2 regions of the Mesorhizobium sp. RSR565B genome follow, and region 2 is predicted to be linked to the other one. Evidence: riboswitches for the same ligand, from Rfam matches in the RefSeq annotation. Region 2 holds a riboswitch; the other holds the start of a gene.
What was found. Region 2 has a riboswitch for thiamine pyrophosphate ahead of thiB (thiamine ABC transporter substrate binding subunit). Riboswitches for the same ligand answer to the same signal wherever they lie in the genome.
Positions count from the first base shown of each region.

Region 1: another riboswitch for thiamine pyrophosphate. It lies ahead of ACYG9R_RS01600 (YkoF family thiamine/hydroxymethylpyrimidine-binding protein); the one in region 2 lies ahead of thiB (thiamine ABC transporter substrate binding subunit).

Region 1 is NZ_JBTTIE010000001.1:318,819-329,144, reverse strand. It holds gene dinB (DNA polymerase IV) at 1-162, opposite strand, end outside; gene ACYG9R_RS01650 (hypothetical protein) at 396-632, shown strand; gene ACYG9R_RS01645 (heme-copper oxidase family protein) at 787-1,194, shown strand; gene ACYG9R_RS01640 (hypothetical protein) at 1,461-1,682, shown strand; gene ACYG9R_RS01635 (hypothetical protein) at 1,703-1,933, opposite strand; gene ACYG9R_RS01630 (hypothetical protein) at 2,074-2,400, opposite strand; gene ACYG9R_RS01625 (hypothetical protein) at 2,562-2,864, shown strand; gene ACYG9R_RS01620 (DUF1236 domain-containing protein) at 3,208-3,537, shown strand; gene ACYG9R_RS01615 (hypothetical protein) at 3,636-3,851, shown strand; gene ACYG9R_RS01610 (DUF2934 domain-containing protein) at 3,944-4,183, shown strand; gene ACYG9R_RS01605 (hypothetical protein) at 4,340-4,591, opposite strand; TPP riboswitch at 4,949-5,061, shown strand; gene ACYG9R_RS01600 (YkoF family thiamine/hydroxymethylpyrimidine-binding protein) at 5,052-5,660, shown strand; gene ACYG9R_RS01595 (ABC transporter permease) at 5,916-6,758, shown strand; gene ACYG9R_RS01590 (ABC transporter ATP-binding protein) at 6,755-7,537, shown strand; gene ACYG9R_RS01585 (ABC transporter substrate-binding protein) at 7,534-8,541, shown strand; gene ACYG9R_RS01580 (LexA family transcriptional regulator) at 8,714-9,376, opposite strand; gene ACYG9R_RS01575 (hypothetical protein) at 9,634-9,834, opposite strand; gene ACYG9R_RS01570 (GcrA cell cycle regulator) at 9,915-10,326, shown strand, end outside.
Region 2 is NZ_JBTTIE010000001.1:2,775,863-2,786,188, forward strand. It holds gene ACYG9R_RS13500 (ABC-F family ATP-binding cassette domain-containing protein) at 1-785, opposite strand, end outside; gene ACYG9R_RS13505 (thiamine diphosphokinase) at 787-1,446, opposite strand; TPP riboswitch at 1,609-1,723, shown strand; gene thiB (thiamine ABC transporter substrate binding subunit) at 1,767-2,774, shown strand; gene thiP (thiamine/thiamine pyrophosphate ABC transporter permease) at 2,995-4,593, shown strand; gene thiQ (thiamine ABC transporter ATP-binding protein) at 4,590-5,354, shown strand; gene ACYG9R_RS13525 (M48 family metalloprotease) at 5,684-7,090, shown strand; gene ACYG9R_RS13530 (RNA polymerase factor sigma-32) at 7,183-8,040, opposite strand; gene ACYG9R_RS13535 (amino acid ABC transporter substrate-binding protein) at 8,438-9,211, shown strand; gene ACYG9R_RS13540 (amino acid ABC transporter permease) at 9,349-10,029, shown strand; gene ACYG9R_RS13545 (amino acid ABC transporter ATP-binding protein) at 10,026-10,326, shown strand, end outside.

The DNA of each region.
Region 1 (10,326 bases), 2.5 Mb from region 2:
GGGCATGCCGCCGCGCACGCCGAAAACCCTGGCTTCGTAGGAAGCGGCAAGCACGACGCCGCCGCCGACGGCGATCGGCTTGCCCCTGAGCGCCGGGTCGAGCAGCTGCTCGACCGAGGCGTAGAAGGCGTCGAGATCCGCATGCAGGATGGTGGGCTCCATCCCGACCGTTCCCTTTGCGGCGTTGCAGCATTAGCCGCGTCTGTTGTGAGAGGCGTTTTTGCCGAACAAATAGAGAACAAACAGGGCCTGTTGTCAAGCGAAGTGGTTGTCGCCGGCCGGCCCGTTCCAGGTCGGGCTGTCGAGTGCTCCGCCTGGGCATCGGACCTGCGGAACATTGTCTCTCGCCTCGGCGTTCATATCCGCGACGGGACGCTGTTTTTGTGGAGGCCGGTATGGGCCAGTTCGCGATGATCGACCTCGTCAGCGTCATTGACGCCTGCACGAGCGATCGCGTTGCCGGGCACTGCGTGTCAATGGCCAGGGCGGTGGAGGAGTTGCGAGTGCTGACCGGTGATTTCGTATCGCCGGACGAGACGGTGGCCAACGCGCTGTCGGCAGTGGCGCTGGGGCGCGGCTGCGCGGTGGTGTTCGACGAGCGAGCGGGCGCCGACATCTTGCTGACGCCGTAGCGCGGCGGCGCCGGGTTGTGGCAGCCAGAAAAGTCGAACAGCGTGCAAAAAGCTGTGCAGGCATGGCCCCATAACCGGGGCGTGGAAAATTTCTGCGCGTGGGTGTATTCTCCAGGTCGCAAGCGGTCGCAGACCGCATAGGGGGAGAAATGACATGCCGAGGGTTTCAGAACTCTTTTTCAAAACTGCCATCTTGTTCCTGATGTTGGGGATTGCGGCCGGCCTGCAGATGGCGATCTCGGGCGACCACGCCGCTTTTCCGGCGCACGCGCATATCAATCTGCTCGGTTGGGTGACGAGCGCCATCTTCGGCGGCTACTACGCGCTCAATCCGCAAAAGGCGGCGCGTCGCGTCGCCATGATCCACTACGGGCTCTACACTCTCGGCTTGGTGATCATGCTGCCGGCGCTGTATGTGATGCTGCAGGGAAACCCGGCGCTTGAACCGATCGTCGCCGGCGGCTCGCTCATTATCGCCGCTGCCGTTCTGGTTTTTGCTTTCGTGGTGTTTTCGCCCGAAACGGCGCGCTCGGTGTCCGGCGTGGTTCCGGCCTCTCGCTGACTGTTCGCGCGCGGCGATCAAAGTCCGACCCGCATTCGCGACCCGCGACACGGGTTGGCCAGGCCGATGGCCGCAGCCGCTGGCTGCGGTGTCTATCGCCGCGTCGGCGTTTAACATACCCGAGTCCCACCACGTATTATTTCGTGACTATTTGGCGCCGGAACCTTCCCAGATATCGCGCGTTGCGGCGACTGTATTCGCGCTGCCTTATATATAGGCAGACTTGAGTACGTCCACAGCATGGGTTGGGGGAGGAGCAGGCCACCATGTCGAAAAGAGAAATCGGAACGTCGGCCTCACTGGGCCGACGCATCGCCGATCTGAAAGCCAGGATGCGAGACGCCAGCGTTACTGAACACGAGATGCAGACCTTCCAGAAGGTCGCAGCCATCATGGGAGGTGTCGAAGGCTCCCTACGCCTCGACGCCGACGACCTGATCGCGGCGTCCTTCGTCACCGAGGCGCTCGGCGATCCCGGGTCGAATTGAAGGTCAGAGCCCGTCGGCACTCAAGTGCCGGCGGTCGATGGCCCGGTTCGCAGCGCCGCGATGCCGGAGCGTGTCTGCACCGCCCGCGGCGGGGATTTCTTGCGCACTTTGAAGATTTCAGGCGAGCGGCCTCGACGGCGCTTGAAATATTGGGCTTCGCGTTCGTGCTTCTCGGCTGCTTCTCGGCTGTCGAAGGTGCCGAGATTGTCGCCGTCCAGCCCTTGACCACAAGGGCTAAGCCAAACCGCCAAGGCGCCTTAAACGAAGGATCCGGCCAGCCGGATCCTTCGAAATATCGCGATGCTCCGGCATCGCCTTCAGCTCATACTTGGTCCAACTGGTGACGGCGTGGACGTCCCGGGAAACCTCTCGAAAGTCCGCGGTCGCTGCCTTACACGTCGTCGAACGGGCCGCCGCGCCTCGCCAGGTCGTGACCAATGGCGGCTTCCTCGGCGTCGTCGGGCAAGGCATCGTCACTGTCCTGGTAGGGGTTGTCGTCATCCTCCTCGGGCAGTTCGCCTTCCTTCTCGACACCGGTGGTGTCCGGCAGGCTTTCCTCATCTGCTCCGTCGGGTAGGACCGTTGCGCCACGCAGCGCATCCCAATCCTGCCGGCGCGGCGTCGGCGCTTCCACTTCATCATTGGCGATCCTGTCGCGGGCATCGTTTTTGCTCGGTGGCGCCTCGACCTCGTCATTGGGTTTTCTGTTTCGTTCCATGATTGCCTCCTCTGGGCGGCTTAGCGTCGAGAAGGTGGAACTCACTTCCGGCTGCCAGGTTCCAGCAACCACTCCAGCTTCAGTGGAACCAATTGCCGCCAGTCTGCTTTGCCAAGGACTAGTCTGCTTTGCCAAGGAGATGAATCCAGAGGAGCTGGACCATGAAGACTTTCCCCCTCATCCCATGCGTGCTGCTCTTGGCGCTGGTCGACCCGGCGGCCGCGCAGGACAATAGCGACCAGCACGGCCCTGCCGCGCCTTGCCAGGCGCAGCCTCAGGACGATGGTCAGAAGCCGCCGGTCGCCAATGGCGGCGGCGAATCGACCAGCACGCTCGGTCCCTGCGGCGGCGTGCTGCAGCCGCCGCCCAGTGGTGACCAGGGTATGACGCAGCCGCCGCCGGATCAGGGCAAGACGCCGGTGATCAAGCCTGGCGAGGTGCCTGCGCAGCCGCCGAAGCAATGACCTTTGCTTGAAACTTCACGGCGTGGCACGAAGGCGGTCGGTTCCGGTCTTGGCCGGGCGGCGCGGTCACCGGATCAATGCCGGCGCCGGCCGCAATCGCCACCGAGGAATTCGAGCCGTGCATCATCCATGTCGAAGGTCTCCTGAGGGATTGTGCTTCAATGCGAATCTTGCGGGTGCGGGTTCTGCTGGCATGACCGGGAAGCCGATCAATTTAGTCTCCGCTTGCGGAACAAGACCGTACCGGCTGCGTTTGCCTCCAGGAGCCCGCCACCTCGATCTGCGCTGTTTTCGCCTCATGCGGGAACACGGCGGAGCTCGCCAACAACGACAGGAGACGAAGATGAAAACCATCCTTATTCCCGCCGTCGCCGGGCTCGCCATGATCGCTGGTATCGGCATTGCCGCCGCCGACGAGGTGATCGTCACGCAGCCGGCACAGCAGCAGGTGATCATCACCCCGGAACAGCGCACGGTCGTGCACCAGTACGTAAAGAAACATCCGCTTGCCTCGGTCAATCTGCTCGGCGTCGAATTGAATGTCGGCACTGCCTTGCCTGACACTGTCGAGCTGCAGGAGGTTCCCGACGTTCAGTACAGATACGCCGTCGTCGACAACCATACCGTGTTGGTCGACCCCAGCACGCGCAGGATTGTCGAGGTGGTCGAGTAACGCTCGACAACCTAACCATTCATCGGTGATACGGCCCTGTCGTTCTTCCCAAAAGGGCGGCAGGGCCGAATGACGAACATGATGAAAGGAGAATTGCCATGTTGCCGCATGTCGAGACCCCGAACTCCGCCAATGTTGCGGCGTGTTGCGACAAGTTGCTGGCCGAGCGCAACACGGCGCTGTTATCGATGAAGGAAGCGATCGCGCTCCTGCGGGAGCGCACCGGCACCGATCGTTCGGATGCCGACCTCGCGGGGCTGATCGTCAAGAAAGCGGCGCTGCTCGGCGTTGCGGTGATTTCCGACCCGCGCTGAGATGTCTCGTCACTCAAGACGCCGGCCGAATTTTCGGCTAATGTTTTCGTGGAATCTGGACCAACCGACCGGACCCAACCACGGAGGCTTAAGTGACGGACGACAAACAGGACCGCATTCGCCAGCGCGCGCACGAGATCTGGGAAAAGGCCGGCCGGCCTGAAGGCGCGCATCAGGAACACTGGGAGCAGGCCACGGCTGAAGTCGATGGCGCGGTCGCCAAGCCCAAAAAGGCGGCGAAGAAAGCTGACGCCAAGCCCGCCAAGGCAGCCGCCAAGCCAAAGGCAGCGAAGCCTGCCGCCGCAAAGTCCGGCAAAGCCAAATCGAAATAAGGCCAGAAATAAGGCCAGTCGAAATAAAGCAAGGCCGGAATTCGCTGGCCGGGCCATCCTTGGCGCCCGCCGTTCAGGCGCGTCCGAGCCTCTCAACCTGACGAATTGCGCCTGCGACGGGCAGCGCAATTCCTTGTGTTTGGCGACAGCCGCCCCTCATGCCTCCCAGGCATAACTCGACAGCGCAAAGCGAATCCCGGCAGCTGTCATGGCCAGTTCGCATTCGGTGATCTGGCGTAGGTGGCGCAGATAGCGCGTCACGGTCTGTGGCAGCCAGCCGGCGCAGGCCTCGACATAGGCGCGGCTGTGAACAAGGGTGCCGGTCGACAGCCTCTCGTCCTTCTCGACAACGACTTTCAGATATTGGCGGATGAAGCGGATGTCGTCGGCGATGTCCTGGCTGGCCATTCGCCAGGCCCCGGCGAGGCGTTCGCACTGATCGAATGACAAGGGCAACAAAGGGGGCGGCAATAAAGGCGGCGGCAACAAAGGCGGCGGCAACGACGGGGGTGACAGCAGAGGCCGAGAGAGATCGGCGAAGGCAACATGGTTCGCTGTGTTCAAGGACATTCCTCTCTGCGAAAAGAGATATCGTACTTTATGTACGAATGAGCGTCAAGCCAATTTCGTACGGTTGGGACGATAACGCAACGAACTGACGAGTCGTCTGTTAACGCCCGGGCGCCCGGCACGTCTGGCCCAAAACACTTTCCCGCAGTGCCTCAACAAACGGCTTCCCCAATGCCGCGAACGGTGCTTTAACCCGCCCATCCACAGGGGTGCTCCGTATCGTCGGGGCTGAGATGAGGGCGGCAAGCCTTCGGACCCTAAAGCTGATCTGGATAATACCAGCGGAGCGAGGCGGGCGATGTTTTCAGGCGCACAGATTTCCCTTTATCCCATGACCGACGATTTCGTCGGCGTCATCCTCGGCGCGCTCGGCGCGCTCGATCCCTGGCGCGACCGGCTGCGGATCGAAACCGATGACATCTCGACCCTTATGGTCGGGCCGCCCGAGGTGCTGTTTCCCGCCATGCGCGACCTGTTCGTCGCGGCGGCCAAAAGCGGCAAGCACTGCGTGCTTTCGGCGGCGGTCTCGCGCGGCTGTCCGGGCGAGCCCGACGATCCGATCTGCCGCTCCGACGAGACCGGCGGCCCCGCCATTCCGCTGGACGAGCGCAAGATCGCCGCGATCCGCGCTGTCCAGGCCACGCCGTCGACCGGCCAGCCGGTGGCGGCGCAGTTCTCGCTCTACGTTATGGGCACGGGCGACCATATGGACGAGATCTACGGCTGCATCGATTTCCTGAAACAGTCCGGCGTCTTTGAGCGCTCAAAGAACTTCTGCACCAAATTGCGTGGCGATGCCGGTGCGGTGTTTGCCACGCTCAACGAGGCCTTCTGCCGCTTCGGCCCCGGCGCCGGCCACGTCGCCCTCGACATCACGATCTCGGCGAACAGCCCGAGCGCCGTCTGAGCCGCGGCTCAAGCGTCGTTCCTTGAGGATATTGCCGTGGCTGGTTTATCTGACCCATTGCGTGGAGGAGATGCCTCTGACCCCTCAGCACAAAGAGGAGGGGAGCCATTGGCGATTGGCGAAGACCGCGATGCCCACGAATCTCCCCCCTCGAGCAGGAGATGGCCGGCAGGCCAGAGGGGGTCCCAGCGCGTGGAGCGCCGACGTCCTTTTCGCATCGGCAAGGCGTGGGCGCTCTATGCGAGGCGACCCCCTCTGTCGCCTTCGGCGACATCTCCCCCTCGAGGGGGGAGATTAGCCGCAGCCATCGCCAAGACCATCCCCGCCGCCTGCGCCTCCGCCCTGCTCCTCGCGGCGTGGGAGCTCTACGCCCGCTATGGTGGCGCTGCGCCCACCATGCTGCCGGCGCCGTCGCGCGTGCTGCAGCAGGCCTGGGAGCATCGCGCTGCCCTTGCCGACAACACGCTGCCCACCATCCGCGCCACATCAGCCGGCTTCGCCTGCTCGTTGGTCGCTGCCTTCGTGCTTTCGGCGCTGGTCGATTTCTTGGCCCCGCTGCGCCGCGCGCTGTTTCCGCTGCTGATTGTCAGCCAGACCTTGCCGCTGGTCGCGATTGCGCCGCTCATCGTACTGTGGTTCGGCTTCGGGCTGATGCCAAAAATCTTGCTTGTGGCGCTCGTTACCTTCTTCCCGATGATGGTGGCGCTGGTCGAGGGTTTTGCCGCGACCAGCAAGGCGATTTCGCAGATGCTCGCCACCATGGGGGCAGGGCGCTGGCGCATCTTCTGGCTGGCGCGCCTGCCTTCGGCGCTGCCCTATTTCTTCGCCGGGCTGCGCATCTCCATCACCTACGCCGTCGTCGGCGCGATCTTCGCCGAATATGCGGGGGCGGCGAAGGGGCTGGGCATCTACATGCTCAATGCCAAGAACAACTTTCGGCCCGATCTGGTGCTCGCCGCAGTCGCCGTCAGCGCCGCGCTCACGCTGATCCTGTTCGGCATTGCCGTGCTCGTCCAGCGCTTCGCCATGCCTTGGGAGAATGCAGGGAGCGAAAGCCGCGACGGCAAGGTTGAAGCTGCAGAAGAGAACCGTCAATGACGCGGCTCGAACTCCGGGACATCAGGAAGAACTTCGGCGCGCTTGAGGTGCTCGCCGGCATTTCGCTTCATGTCGCGGCCGGCGAGTTCGTCTCCATCCTCGGCCCTTCCGGCGCCGGCAAGTCGACGCTGTTCCAGTTGCTGACCGGCGCGCTGAAAGGCGAGGGCGACATGCGCTTCGACGGCGCACCATTGCAGGGCAGCCCCTTCGCCTTCATGCCGCAGCGCGACGCGCTGATGCCGTGGCGACGCGTCATCGACAATGTGACGCTGGGGCTGGAAGTTCAGGGTCTTGGCCGCAAGGCGGCACGCGAGCACGTCGCGCCGCTGTTTGCCGAGTTCGGCCTTGCCGGCTTTGAGCGCGCCTGGCCGGCGGAACTTTCCGGCGGCATGCGCCAGCGCGCGGCGCTTTTGCGCACCGTGGTGCAGCAGCGCGACATGCTGCTGCTCGACGAGCCCTTTGGCGCGCTGGATGCACTGACCCGCGCGGGTGTGCAGCGCTGGCTGGAAGGCATGTGGCAGCGCCACCGCTGGACCGCGCTGCTGATCACCCATGACGTGCGCGAAGCCGTCTACCTCTCCGATCGAATCTATCTGATGTCGGCGCGGCCGGCCCGCATCATCGGCGAGATTGCCGTGCCGCTGCCGCGCCCGCGCACCACCGGCAGCGATGCCGCGCGCCAGGCCGCCGCGCTCGAAGCCGACATCCTCGACACGCTGCTCAATCCCGGGACTGACCGGGGCTTGTTTCCGCAGACCGCTCAAAGGAGTTTTTCATGACCGAATTCACACGCCGGCAGGCTTTGCTGCTGACGCTGGCTGCCGGACTGCCGCTTGCCTCTCGCGCTCATGCGGCTACGCAAAAAATCACCGTCGCGCTCGACTGGACGGTCAACACCAACCATGTCGGCCTGTTCGTTGCCCGCGACAAAGGGTTCTACCACGAGGCCGGGCTCGATGTTGAGATCCTGCCCTATGGCGATACTGGCGCCGGCACGCTGGTCGCCAACCGCATCGCCGATTTCGGCATTGCCGGCGTCGGCCTGTTCACCCAGCGGGCTGCCGGCGCCGATCTCAAGGCGGTCTACGCCGTGGTCCAGCAGGAGACCGGCCGGTTGGTCTTCAACGCGGATCGCGGCGAGATCAAGAGTCCCAGGAATCTCGACGGTCTGACCTATGGCGGCTTCGGCAGCGCCTGGGAAAACACGCTGATCTCGACCATCATCCGCCACGATGGCGGCAAGGGCGTTTTCGAGACGGTGACATTAGGCACCTCGGCCTATGAGGCGCTGGCCAACGGCTCGGTCGACTTCACGCTGGAGGTCTCGACCTGGGAAGGCGTCGCTGCCGAGTTGAAAGGCGTCAGGCAGCGCGGCTTCCGCTACGCCGACTACGGCGTCCCCGACGAGCACACCACCTTGATCGCCTCCAGCAATGCATATCTCCAGGCAAACCCGAAGGCCGCATCGGCCTTCGTCGAGGCAACGCGGCGCGGCTACCAATTTGCCTGCGATCACCCGCAGGAAGCCGGCGATCTGCTGATCGCTTCCAACAGGGATGCGCTGACCGACCCGGCGCTGATCCACGCTTCGCTGAAAATGCTGGTCGACGGACACTTCTTGCGCAGCCAGGACGGCGTCATCGGCACCATCGCCAGGGCCAAGATCGAGGCGATCGGAACCTACCTCTTCAGGGCCGGCATATTGCTCGATGGCGATGGCAAGGTTCTGAAGGAGAAGCCGGATTTCGGGGGGTATTTTACGAACGAGTTTTTGGGCGCGTAATCTCCTCCCTCGAGGGGGAGATGTCGCCGAAGGCGACAGAGGGGGTCGGTACGTCCTGACGCGACTTCCTATCGCGGACAGAGGACGTCAGCGCCTTACGCGCGGCGACCCCCTCTGGCCTGCCGGCCATCTCCCCCTCGAGGGGGGAGATTGCGCCTCACCGCCTTCTCCCTCACATATCGATCATCGAGCGCTTCACCCGGCCGATGATGGTGATGGCGCCTTCCAGCGCCGGCGGCGGGATGTCCATGTAGGAGGCCGGCTGGAAGGGCGGGTTCTCGTTGGGGCGGTAACGCTTGTAGGTGGCCTGGCCGGATTCGTCCGAAATGACGTAGCAGCCATTGGTCACCAGCCGCTTGTCCCTGAGGTTGACGAAGATGATCGAATCCGGTGGCGAGATCTTGTTCATCGACGGGCCGTCGACGCGCAGCGCAATCCATTGGCCCTGCTCCAGATCGGTGGTGGGGATGGTCGGATAGTCGCTGAGATTGACCACCATGTCCTGGCTGCCGAGTTCGCCGGCGCTGATCCATGAGACGATGGGCACATCGACGGTGGCCAGCGACGGCATCGGGATCTGCCGGCCCGACTCGTCAAAGCCGAAATGGCCCCCCGCAAGGCTGCCGCCGTCACCGTTGAACAAGAGCCAGCCGGGATCGACGCCGAACAGGCGGCCGTATTTCTCCGCCGCCTTGCGCGACAGCGGCCGGTTACCGTTCTCATGACTGATCAGCGTGTTCTTGTTGATGTCGCGCAATGCCCGCGCAGCGTCGCTCGGCGAGGCATAGCCCGCCTCCGCCCGCGCCTGCTGCAATCTGTGCCTCGGTTCCTGCATCGTACAAATTGCCTGAAATTTATCGTCCAATATGTACGATTTCGCTTGCGTACGTTTCGTACATATCGTACGCTTAGCGCATGATCGAACAAATCGCAAGCGTTTCCGCAGACATCCTCAGCTTTCTCCCATCGTCCGGGCTGTCCTCCTCCCCGGTCCGGACGCAAACCGGGGCTTCTGCCCCGGAGGTCGAACCGTCGTCCCCCCGATCGACCGGAACGGCCGGAGCCGCTCCTCTCCCGGCTCCGGCCACCTCTTCAGCCCATGGCGCCGCCGGTGCGCCAAGGGCTGTCTCCGGCGGGCAGGGTATTTCCTGCATCCGCACGGAAGATGGCACCGTCATCCTGTTCGACCGGCTGACGGGCAGGGCGGTTTCCGCCCTCACCAAAGCGGCCGCCGAAGCCGCCTTGCGGCATCTCGCCGGCTCGCTGCCGGCCGCCAGTATCGGCTGACCGCACCGACCATCCGCTCTGATTTTTTCCCGTGGGCCCTCGGGGCCGGCGCTCGGCCTTTGCGCGCGCAATCAATGGATACCGACATGACTGCCTATACCGACACCGAATTGCAGGAGATCGCCGTCTGGCTGAGGGATGGCCTGTCGGCCACAGGGATCGCCGTCCGCTTCACGGCGCTGCGCGGCAGTCCGGTCTCGCGCAACGCCATCATCGGCATCGTCCACCGCAACAGCGCGTTGAAGACCATCGGCTTCGCCAACCCAAGAGGCGGCAGGTCCGGCGGCCGACCGAGGAAGAATGCGACGGGGAAGACTGCGGCAAACGAGAATACCGCCAAGAGGAATCCGCCGGCGCAGCCAAGCAAGCTCGTAAGGGAAGTAGGAGTTTCGAAGCAGGCCGCGCCGGTCAAACCGGCCGCCAAACCGAGCCGTCAGCCATCGGCCAGGCCTTTGTTGCCAGCCCGTCCGGCGCCCTCGATCCCGGGCGAAGGACGGC
Region 2 (10,326 bases):
CGATGGCCGCGAAAACGCTGGCGCATGGTCTGCAGTTCGCCCAGGCGGCGCATGTTGCGTTTACGGCGAGCCGTCACGCCATAGCGCAGCCAATGCTCCTCGCGCACGATCTGGCGGCCGAGCTTGTGCTGTTCGCGCTCTTCCTCTTCCAGCACAAGGTCGCGCCATTCCTCGAAATGGCCAAAGCCCTTGTCGAGGCGGCGGGTCTGGCCACGGTCGAGCCAGACAGTGGCGCGCGAGACGCGTTCGAGGAAGCGACGGTCGTGCGAGATGACGATCAGCGCCGAAGACGTCCGGACGAGCTCCTCTTCCAGCCATTCGATGACCGACAAATCGAGATGGTTCGTCGGCTCATCAAGCAGCAGAATATCGGGTTCGGGCGCCATGACGCGGGCAAGTGCTGCGCGGCGCGCCTCGCCACCGGAGAGATCGTTGGGGTTCTCCGTGCCGGCGAGGCCGAGATGCTCCATCAGATATGTGGCGCGGTAGGGATCGTCGGCAGGCCCAAGCCCAGCCTCGACATAGGCATGCACATTGGCAAAGCCGTCCATGTCGGGCATTTGCGGGAGATAGCGCACCGTTGCCGAAGGCTGGCGGAAGACCTCGCCGTCTTGCGGCTCGATCAGACCGGCGGCAATCTTCAGGAGCGTCGACTTGCCGGAGCCGTTGCGGCCGACGAGCGCGATCTTGTCACCGGCGGACGCCGTCAGTTCGGCGCCGTCGAGCAGCGGCGTGCCGCCAAAGGTCAGTCTTATGCCGTCGAGGTTGAGAAGGGGCGGGGCCATGTCAGCTTTCAGGCAAGGGGTAGGGGTGGGCGAGCAGCAGCGCGCGGCCATGGCCGAGCGCGATTTCGAGGCCGCCCCCGGTCGTGTTGGACTTGACCTCGTTCGAGATGGTCAGCGACGAGCCGAACACGACCTCGACATGGTCGAGCGGCCACTTCGCGCCGGACACGGTGAGGCCCGAAAGATCGGAAAAGCCGAGCACCGAAAACAGCGTTCCGTCGGCATAGTCGAAGCCGGCCTTGCCAGGCAGCAGAGGGGCGCCTTCCTGCGCTCCGCTGGTCAACAGCACTTTTGTGCCTGTCTCTGCCAGCCGCAGGCTGAGCGCCAGATGGAGGAAGGCGTGGTCGGCGCGCTTGCCGCCGAAAGCGCCGGCCAGCACCAGGCTGGTGGCGCCGCGTTCCAATGCCGCCGCGATCGCCAGTTCGCCATCGGTCTTGTCCTTTTCGGGAGGAAACACCTCCCGCGGCACGGCGGCGAGATCGGCAGGCAGGTCCGCCGGCACGGAATCGAAATCGCCGACCCACAGCTCCGGCATCAGGCCGAGCAGGCGGGCATGATCGATGCCGGCGTCGGCGGCGATGACGCGCGTGCCCGCGACCTGCCGGTCGAGCCGCGGCGTGCGGACGAGATCGCCGCCAAGCAGGATGGTGAATGTGCTCATATCCGCTGGCCCTTACCAGCCCCGCCGACGAAACGGAAGGCCGAGCGGCACCGTCACTCTTTGTTGGAGCATGATCTTTTTCCGGAAACGGATTCCACTTTCCGGGATCATGCTCGGGCAAACTTCCACTTGCGTGGCACCTTGGCCGGGCCTATGTGTCGAAACGCTCTAACGGGGTGCCGGACGCGATCTTCGCGGACCGGCTGAGAGGCAGTCTCGCCAACCCGCTGAACCTGATCCGGTTTGTACCGGCGGAGGGATTAGACGCTTCGGACAGCCCGACGCCTCAATTCCTTTCAACACGAATGAAGGAGGCGCCGATGCGCATGTTTTTGTCCCGTCTTGTCCCAGCGCTGGGGCTTGCTGTTTCGCTACTGGCAAGCCCTGCGTCAGCGCAGGAAAAACTCACGATCTATACCTATGAGAGTTTCACTGCCGACTGGGGTCCGGGCCCCCAGGTGAAGAAGGAATTCGAAGCCGAGTGCGGCTGCAGCGTCGACTTCGTCTCGGCGGCCGACGGCGTCGCACTTCTCAACCGCGTCAAGCTGGAAGGAGCCTCGACCAAAGCAGATATCGTGCTTGGCCTCGACACCAACCTCACCGCGGAAGCCAAGGCTTCCGGCCTGTTTGTCCGACATGGCGCGGTGGCTGAAAACAACGTGCCGGGCGGCTGGAGCGACGACACTTTCGTGCCCTATGATTATGGTTATTTCGCCGTCGTCTACGACACCGAGAAGCTGAAGAACCCACCGAAGAGCCTGAAGGAACTGGTCGAGGGCGATGCCGCCGACAAGATCGTCATCCAGGATCCGAGGACGTCGACGCCGGGCCTCGGCCTGCTGCTGTGGGTTAAGTCGGTCTATGGCGACAAGGCGCCGGAAGCCTGGGCCAAACTCAAGGGCAAAGTGCTGACGGCGACGCCCGGCTGGAGCGAGGCCTATGGCCTGTTCACCAAGGGCGAGGCGCCGATGGTGCTGTCCTATACGACATCGCCGGCCTACCACATGGTGGCCGAGAACACCGGGCGCTTCCAGGCGGCGTCGTTCGAAGAAGGCGAGTATTTGCAGGTCGAGGTCGCCGGCATCACCACCACGGGCGCGAAGAACCCGCTGGCGGCAAAGTTTCTGGCCTTCATGACCGGGCCGAAATTCCAGGATGTCATTCCGGAGACCAACTGGATGTTCCCGGCTGGGAAAACCGACAAGCCGCTCAATCCGGCTTTTGATAGGCTGGTCAAGCCGGCGAAGACCTTGCTGTTCAGCCCGGAAGAGGTCGCGGCAAATCGCAAGGCCTGGGTGGATGAATGGCTGGCGGTGATGAGCAAGTAGATTTGGCTGTATAGTCAAAAGATGAGTGCTCTACGGCGCCCCCCTCTGTCCTGCCGGACATCTCCCCCACGAGGGGGGAGATTGGCCTTTACGTTGACTTTCGCCAATCTCCGAAGCTGCAGGAATGAGCGGAGCGCTAAAACCGCCAATCTCCCCCCTCGTGGGGGAGATGTCCGGCAGGACAGAGGGGGGCGCGAAGGAACGCGACGCCCGGTAAAGAGTGCAACGCTCTGACCCCCGCATCACGGCCGGCATTGTCGCGCTTGCGGCAATCGCGCTGCTGATCGGTGGCGCCTTCGCCGGCCTTATCCGCGAAGGCGCGCACGACCTTTCCGGCGCCGCGTCCGCCTTTGACCTCTATCTCCTGCGCGTTGTCCGCTTCACGCTCTGGCAGGCTGCGCTCTCGACTCTGCTTTCCGCCGTACCGGCGCTCTTCGTCGCCCGGGCGCTGTCGCGGCATCCGCGCTTCTTCGGACGCGGCTTCATCCTGCAGCTATTCACTGTGCCCCTTGCCTTGCCGGCAATTGTCGGAGCGCTGGGAATACTGGCGCTCTATGGCCGCGCCGGTTATTTCGCCGCGATCGGTGGCCAGAGCTGGCCCGACATCTATGGGCTGTCGGGCATCCTCGTCGCCCACGTCTTCTTCAACCTGCCGCTGGCCACCCGGCTGTTCCTCGAAGCGCTGGGAACGGTGCCGGCCGATCAATGGCGGCTGGCGAGCCAGCTCGGCATGGGGGCGAGGCCAGCCTTCCGGCTGATCGAGTGGCCGGTGCTGCGCGCCGCGCTGCCGGGCGTCGCCGGGCTTGTCTTCATGCTTTGCATCACCTCCTTCACCATCGTCCTGATCCTCGGCGGCGGGCCGGCGGCGACGACGCTGGAAGTCGCCATCTATCAGGCGCTGCGTTTCGACTTCGATCCGGCGCGAGCGGTGACGCTGACGGTGCTACAGATCGCGCTGACTTTCGCCGTCATGCTGGCGCTGACGCGGCTCGGCGCCAATGTGACCGGCGACGCCAATTTGCCTGTCGCGCCGCGCCGCTATCACTTGGCCGGCAAAGCAGAAACAGCGTTCAACGCCGTCCTGATCGTGCTCGCCTTGCTGTTCGTCGCCGGACCGATGGCGGCCACCGTTGCCTCCGGCCTCGGCGCCGATCTCGGCCGGCTGGCGGGCGAGAGTGCCGTGCGTCAGGCGACGCTGACCAGCGCCGGTCTCGCCTTCTCGGCGGCGCTACTTTCGGTGGCGCTGGCACTGTCGCTGATCATGGCGCGGCGGGCACTGTCGCTGCGCCGCCGGTCCAGTGCCCGTTCATTGCTCGAACATGCCACCGACACCGGCGCCGGCTTCGTCCTCGTCGTGCCGCCCATCGTCATCGGCGCCGGCTGGTTTCTCCTGCTGCGCACGATCAGCGATGTCTTTGCCATCGCGCCGGTCATGGTCGTCACCGTCAATGCGGTGATGGCGATGCCCTTTGCCATCCGCGCGATGCGCCCGGCCTATGATGCGGCGAGCGAGCGCCATGAAAAGCTGTGCGCGCAGCTCGGCATTGCGGGCTGGAACCGGCTGCTTCTGGTCGACTGGCCATCGCTCCGGCGGCCGCTGGCCACCGGCTTTGCCTTCGCCATGGCACTGTCGCTCGGCGATCTCGGCGTCATCGCGCTGTTCGGCAGCGATTCGGTGCAGACCTTGCCCTATCTCCTGCTGGCGCGCATGGGCAGCTATCGCACGGCCGATGCTGCCGGGCTGGCTTTGCTGCTCGGGGCGGTCTGCCTTGCATTGGTGGTCGCGGCAGACTGGCTGGGACGGGGAGAGAGATCGTGACGTCCGCTGTGGAGAAAGGCACGACTGTCCGGCTGGACAAGGTCTCGTTCAGCTATGGCGAAACGCCATTCCTGTTCGATGTCGAATTCGATACATCGAAGATCACCGCCATCATGGGGGCAAGCGGTTCGGGCAAATCGACCTTGCTCAATCTGGTGGCTGGTTTCGAGACGCCAGAGTCCGGTCGTGTGCTGATCGGCGCCGCCGATGTCGGCGCCGAGCCGCCTTCGGCGCGGCCGGTGTCGATGGTATTCCAGGAAAACAATCTGTTTGCTCATCTCTCGGTGGAGAAGAATGTCGGGCTCGGCCGCTCGCCATCGCTCAACCTGACCGACGCCGATCGCGCCGCAATCGCCGAGGCGCTTGACCGCGTCGGCCTGGCCGGCAAGGAAATGCGCCTGCCGCGCGAACTCTCCGGCGGCGAAAGGCAGCGCGTGGCGCTCGCCCGCGTTCTGGTGCGCGACCGGCCAGTGCTGCTGCTCGACGAGCCGTTCGCTTCGCTCGGGCCAGCACTGCGCGACGACATGCTCGACCTGGTGGCCGGCGTTCATGCCGAGCGGGCGATGACGGTGCTGTTCGTCACGCATCAGCCGGAAGACGCTCGCCGTATCGGCGAGCAGATGGTTTTTCTGGACAATGGCAGGGTTGCCGCGACGGGACCTGCCGGCGATTTTTTCGACGGCACTGGCCCTGAAGCGTTTCGGCGCTATATCGGCGCAAGTTCGGGCGGATCACGCGATATTGCCCGGAAGCGGACATAATTTACGACCAAACCGGCTACAGGTGATGTGGCGCTTGCTTGCCATGGTCCAGTCGATGTGGCTAGGTCCGCTTAGTACTGGTCCGGCACGAGCCGTGATTTGCCCCTACAGCGCCGCACCCGGCCGGATGCGTAAACGCTGTAGGTTTTTTGATGTGTGCAGGATTGCCAACGAAACCGATTTTTCGCTGGCGCGGACCCCGGTCCAAATCATGCGCCGAGAGCTGAAGGAACGCCGTGCTGCCGACCGGCACTGACACTTTGAAACGCAGACCGCTGGTGCGCTTCCTCGCGCTGGCCGGCCTTGCCGTGGCGCTGGCCAGCTGCCAGATGTTCACGCCTCCCGAAGTGCAGGAATCCGGCTTCCAGCCTTCCGACAAGCCGATCACGGTCGACAATGTCGCCGCCAACAGCAAGCTTGCCGAACTGGCGAAGGCACAGCATCCGCGCATCCTTGCCACCTATGGCGGCGAATATTCCGATCCCAAGCTCGAGCGCATGGTGGCCAAGGTTGTCGGCAGCCTGACCGTGGTGTCGGCCAATCCGACCCAGACCTATCGCATCACCATCCTCAATTCGCCCAACGTCAACGCTTTCGCGCTGCCGGGTGGCTATCTCTACGTCACCCGCGGCCTGCTGGCGCTGGCCAATGATTCGGCCGAACTCGCCGCCGTCATCGCGCATGAGATGGGCCACGTCACCGCCAATCACGGTCTGCAGCGACAGCAGCTCGAGGCCGAGGAAGGCCTGGCGACCAAGGTGGTCTCCGATGTGCTGGGCGACAGCCCGACCGCCAAGCAGGCATTGATCCGCGGCAAGCTGAGGCTGGCGCAGTTCTCGCGCAACCAGGAGCTGGAGGCAGACGCCATCGGCATCAAGTCGATCGGCGAGGCGGGTTACGATCCCTATGCCGCCGGGCGTTTCCTGCAGTCGATGTCGGCCTACACCGATTTCCGCTCGATCAGCGGCGCCACCGACGCCAGCCTCGACTTCCTGGCCACGCACCCCAACACGCCGCAGCGAATTGATCTGGCGCAGCGCCACGCCCGCCAGTTCGGCGCGCCGGGCATCGGCACCCGCGACCGCGATTCCTTCCTGGCCGGGATAGACGGCCTGCTCTATGGCGACACGCCGGAAGAGGGCTATGTGCGCGGCCAGACCTTCCTGCATCCGGGCCTCGGCGTTTCGTTCACGGTGCCCGACGGCTTCATCATCGACAATTCGGCGGCGGCGGTGACGGCGACCGGTCCCGGCGACATGGCGATCCGCTTCGACGGTGTGTCGATCGACAAGGATCGTGCGCTGACCGACTACATCAGAAGCGGCTGGGTGGCCGGTCTCGACGAGACCAGTGTGCGCCAGGAGACGATCGACGGCAACCAGGCGGCGACCGCGCACGCCGGCGCCGATGGCTGGCAGTTCGACATTGCGGTGATCCGCGCCGGCGGTCAGGTCTACCGGCTTTTGACAGCGGCCCCCTCGGCCAGCACGACACTCGATCCGGTGGCACGCTCGGTCAGCGGTTCGTTCCGCGTGCTCAGCCCCGCCGAGAAGGCGGCACTGAAGCCGCTGCATATCCGCGTCGTCACGGTACAGGCCGGGCAGACGATGGGCACACTTTCGGCGCAGATGGTCGGCGTCGACCGCAAGCTCGATCTGTTCCGCGTGCTCAACGCGATGTCGCCGGGCGCCTCGGTTTCGGCCGGCGACAAGGTCAAGATCGTCACGGACAGATAGCGCCGGTCTTCGTCAGAAACCCCAGCCTTCGTAGTGCTTTTTTCTGAGATAACTTTTCTGAGATAACTCGGGGTACCCCGTTCCTGGCAATCTCAGGCCGCCATGAACTCCGGATTCTGCTTCACCAGCGCGAGCTTGAGCTTTTCCATGGCGCGGGCCTCGATCTGCCGGACACGCTCCTTGGAAATGCCGAGCGTCTCGCCAAGCGCCTCAAGCGTCGCACCTTCGTCGCTCAGCCGGCGCTCCTCGATGATCCTGAGTTCGCGGGCATTGAGCGCGCGGAGCGCCGTCTTCAGCCACATCAGGCGCCGTTCGACGTCGATGGTGTCGCCGGCGACCTCGTCAGGCAATGGATCGTCCGAAATCAGGAAGTCCATCCGCTCGGTGGTGCCAGCTTCGTCGGCGAGCGGTGCGTTGAGCGAAGAGTCAGGTGCTGAAAGCCTGGAATCCATCTTCTCGACATCGGCCTCGGAGACGCCGAGGGCTACCGAGACTTCGCGGTAGAGCGTGGCGTTAGAGATCGGCTCGGCGCCGTTGGCAAGACGGGCGCGCAGGCGCCGCAGGTTGAAGAACAGCGCCTTTTGCGCCGAAGAGGTGCCGCCGCGAACGATCGACCAGTTGCGCAGGATGTAGTCCTGCATCGAAGCGCGGATCCACCATGTCGCATAGGTCGAGAAGCGCACCTCGCGCTCCGGCTCGAAACGCGCGGCTGCTTCCAGCAGCCCGACATGGCCCTCCTGGACCAGATCGCCGAGCGGCAGGCCGTAATGTCGGAATTTCGAAGCCATGGAGATGACCAGCCGCATATGGGCGACGGTAATCTGATGCAGCGCCTGCTGATCCTGGTCTTCCTTCCAGCGCAAGGCGAGAACATGTTCCTCATCGCGCTCGAGGTAAGGGGCTTTCATTGCCGTGCGGACCATGGTCCGTCCTGCCGTGTCTTCGATCATGCCGCGCTCCTGCTCCCGGACATTTTCGGACGGCCTGGCGGCCGTTATCTCTGTTTGACGCAATTCCGACGGAAACCGCTTTCCCACTTTCCTGGAATTGCTTCGGGCCTAGCGCAGCCAAGGGTTCTTGAAATGGAAACGCGGCGCCCTACAACAAGCCATGAACGTGCCACACCGGGGATTGGTTCCGCCGCCGATGGCGGTTGTTTTGTGCGGTCCGACAGGGCGCATCGACACCGCAGATCGGGACTATTGGCACCGATCCGAGCTGCTTTGAGAATCTGATTTCTGGATCGCCGTTTTTTTGAAATCTGGTTCCTTATTTTGCTGCGCTGTATCTGTCAGTTTCCGGCTCTCACAAGCGCCGGACACCGGCCAAGGACGGGATCACATAGAAATGAAATGGCTCAATTCGCTCATCGTCGCCGGAACGCTTCAGGTTCTGGCTGTTACATCAGGCCATGCCGGCGCCAATCTTGACCAGATCAAGCAGGCCGGCACCCTCAAAGTCGGCACCGAAGGCACCTATGCGCCCTTCACCTATCATGATGCTTCCGGCGCGCTGGTCGGCTTCGACGTCGAGATCGCCAAGGCGATCGGCGACAAGCTCGGCGTCAAGGTCGAGTTCCTCGAAGGCAAATGGGACGGGCTGATCGCCGGCCTCGACGCCAACCGCTACGACGCCGTGATCAACGAGGTCGGCATCACCGACGCGCGCAAGGCCAAGTACGATTTCTCCGATCCTTACATCGCCTCCAAGGCCGTGCTGATCGTGCGCGGCGACAACACCGACATCAAGACCTTCGCCGACCTCAAGGGTAAGAAGTCGGCACAGTCGTTGACATCGAATTTCGGCAAGCTCGCCGAGACCAACGGCGCCGAACTCGTCGGCACCGACGGCTTCGACCAGTCGATCCAGCTGCTGCTCACCGGCCGCGCCGACGCCACCATCAATGACAGCCTGTCTTTCCTCGACTTCAAGAAGCACAAGCCGGACGCCAATGTGAAGATCGCCGCGCAGGAAGAGAACGCCGACTATTCCGGCGTCATCGTGCGCAAGGGTGATCCGGAGCTGGTCGCGGCGATCAACAAGGCGCTGGCCGACATCAAGGCCGACGGCACCTACAAGAAGATCGCCGATACCTATTTCGGCCAGGATGTCTCGCAGTAAAGACCATCTCCCGGCGGTTTGCCGGCAATGACAAATAGCGGCGGGCCGTCTTTGACGGCTCGCCGTTATTCGCATGATATGAGAAGCACACAATCGCACTGCCGTCACCGCGGCGGTCTGTGAGGGAGGAGCCGTTCGTGCCGCACTGGCTACACCTGATGCTGGACTCGTTGCCGACACTGCTGTGGGCGGCGTTGATCTTCACCGTACCGCTGACATTGCTATCGTTCGCACTCGGCCTGTTCGTCGGCCTGGTTGTCGCCCTGGTGCGGCTGTTCGGCCCCAAGCCTCTGGTTGCCGTGGTCCGCTTCTATGTCTGGATCTTTCGCGGCACGCCGCTTCTGGTGCAGCTGTTCCTGATCTTTTACGGCCTGCCTTCGGTCGGCATATTGCTGGACGCTTTTCCGGCGGCGCTGATTGGCTTCACCCTCAACATAGGCGCCTACAGTTCGGAAATTATCCGCGCCGTGATCGGCTCGGTGCCGAAGGGCCAGTGGGAAGCGGCCTATTCGATCGGCATGACCTGGAGCCAGGCGATGCGGCGCACCATCCTGCCGCAAGCCGGCCGCGTCGCCGTGCCGCCGCTGTCCAACACCTTCATCTCGCTGGTCAAGGATACGTCGCTGGCCGCCGCCATCACCGTGCCGGAGATGTTCCAGGCGGCGCAGCGCATCGTCGCCACCACCTATGAACCGCTGATCCTCTATGTCGAGGCGGCGATCCTTTATCTGGCGATGAGCTCGGTGCTTTCGGCCTTGCAGACGCGGCTGGAGGAGCGGCTCAACCGCTATGGCGGCTTCCTGGAGGCGCGCTCATGATCGGCCTCACCGATATCGAAAAGCGCTTCGGCGACAATCTGGTGCTGAAGGGCGTGACGGTCACCATTGCCGAAGGCAGCGTCACCGCGCTTGTCGGTCCCTCCGGCGGCGGCAAGAGCACTCTGCTGCGCTGCATCAACCTGTTGGAGATCCCGACCTCGGGCATGGTGCGCATCGGCGACGAGACGCTGGAATTCCGTCCCGGCATCAAGATCCCCAGCCGCGACATCCAGCGCCTGCGGCTGCAGACCGGCATGGTGTTCCAGAACTTCCAGCTGTTCCCGCATCGCACCGCGA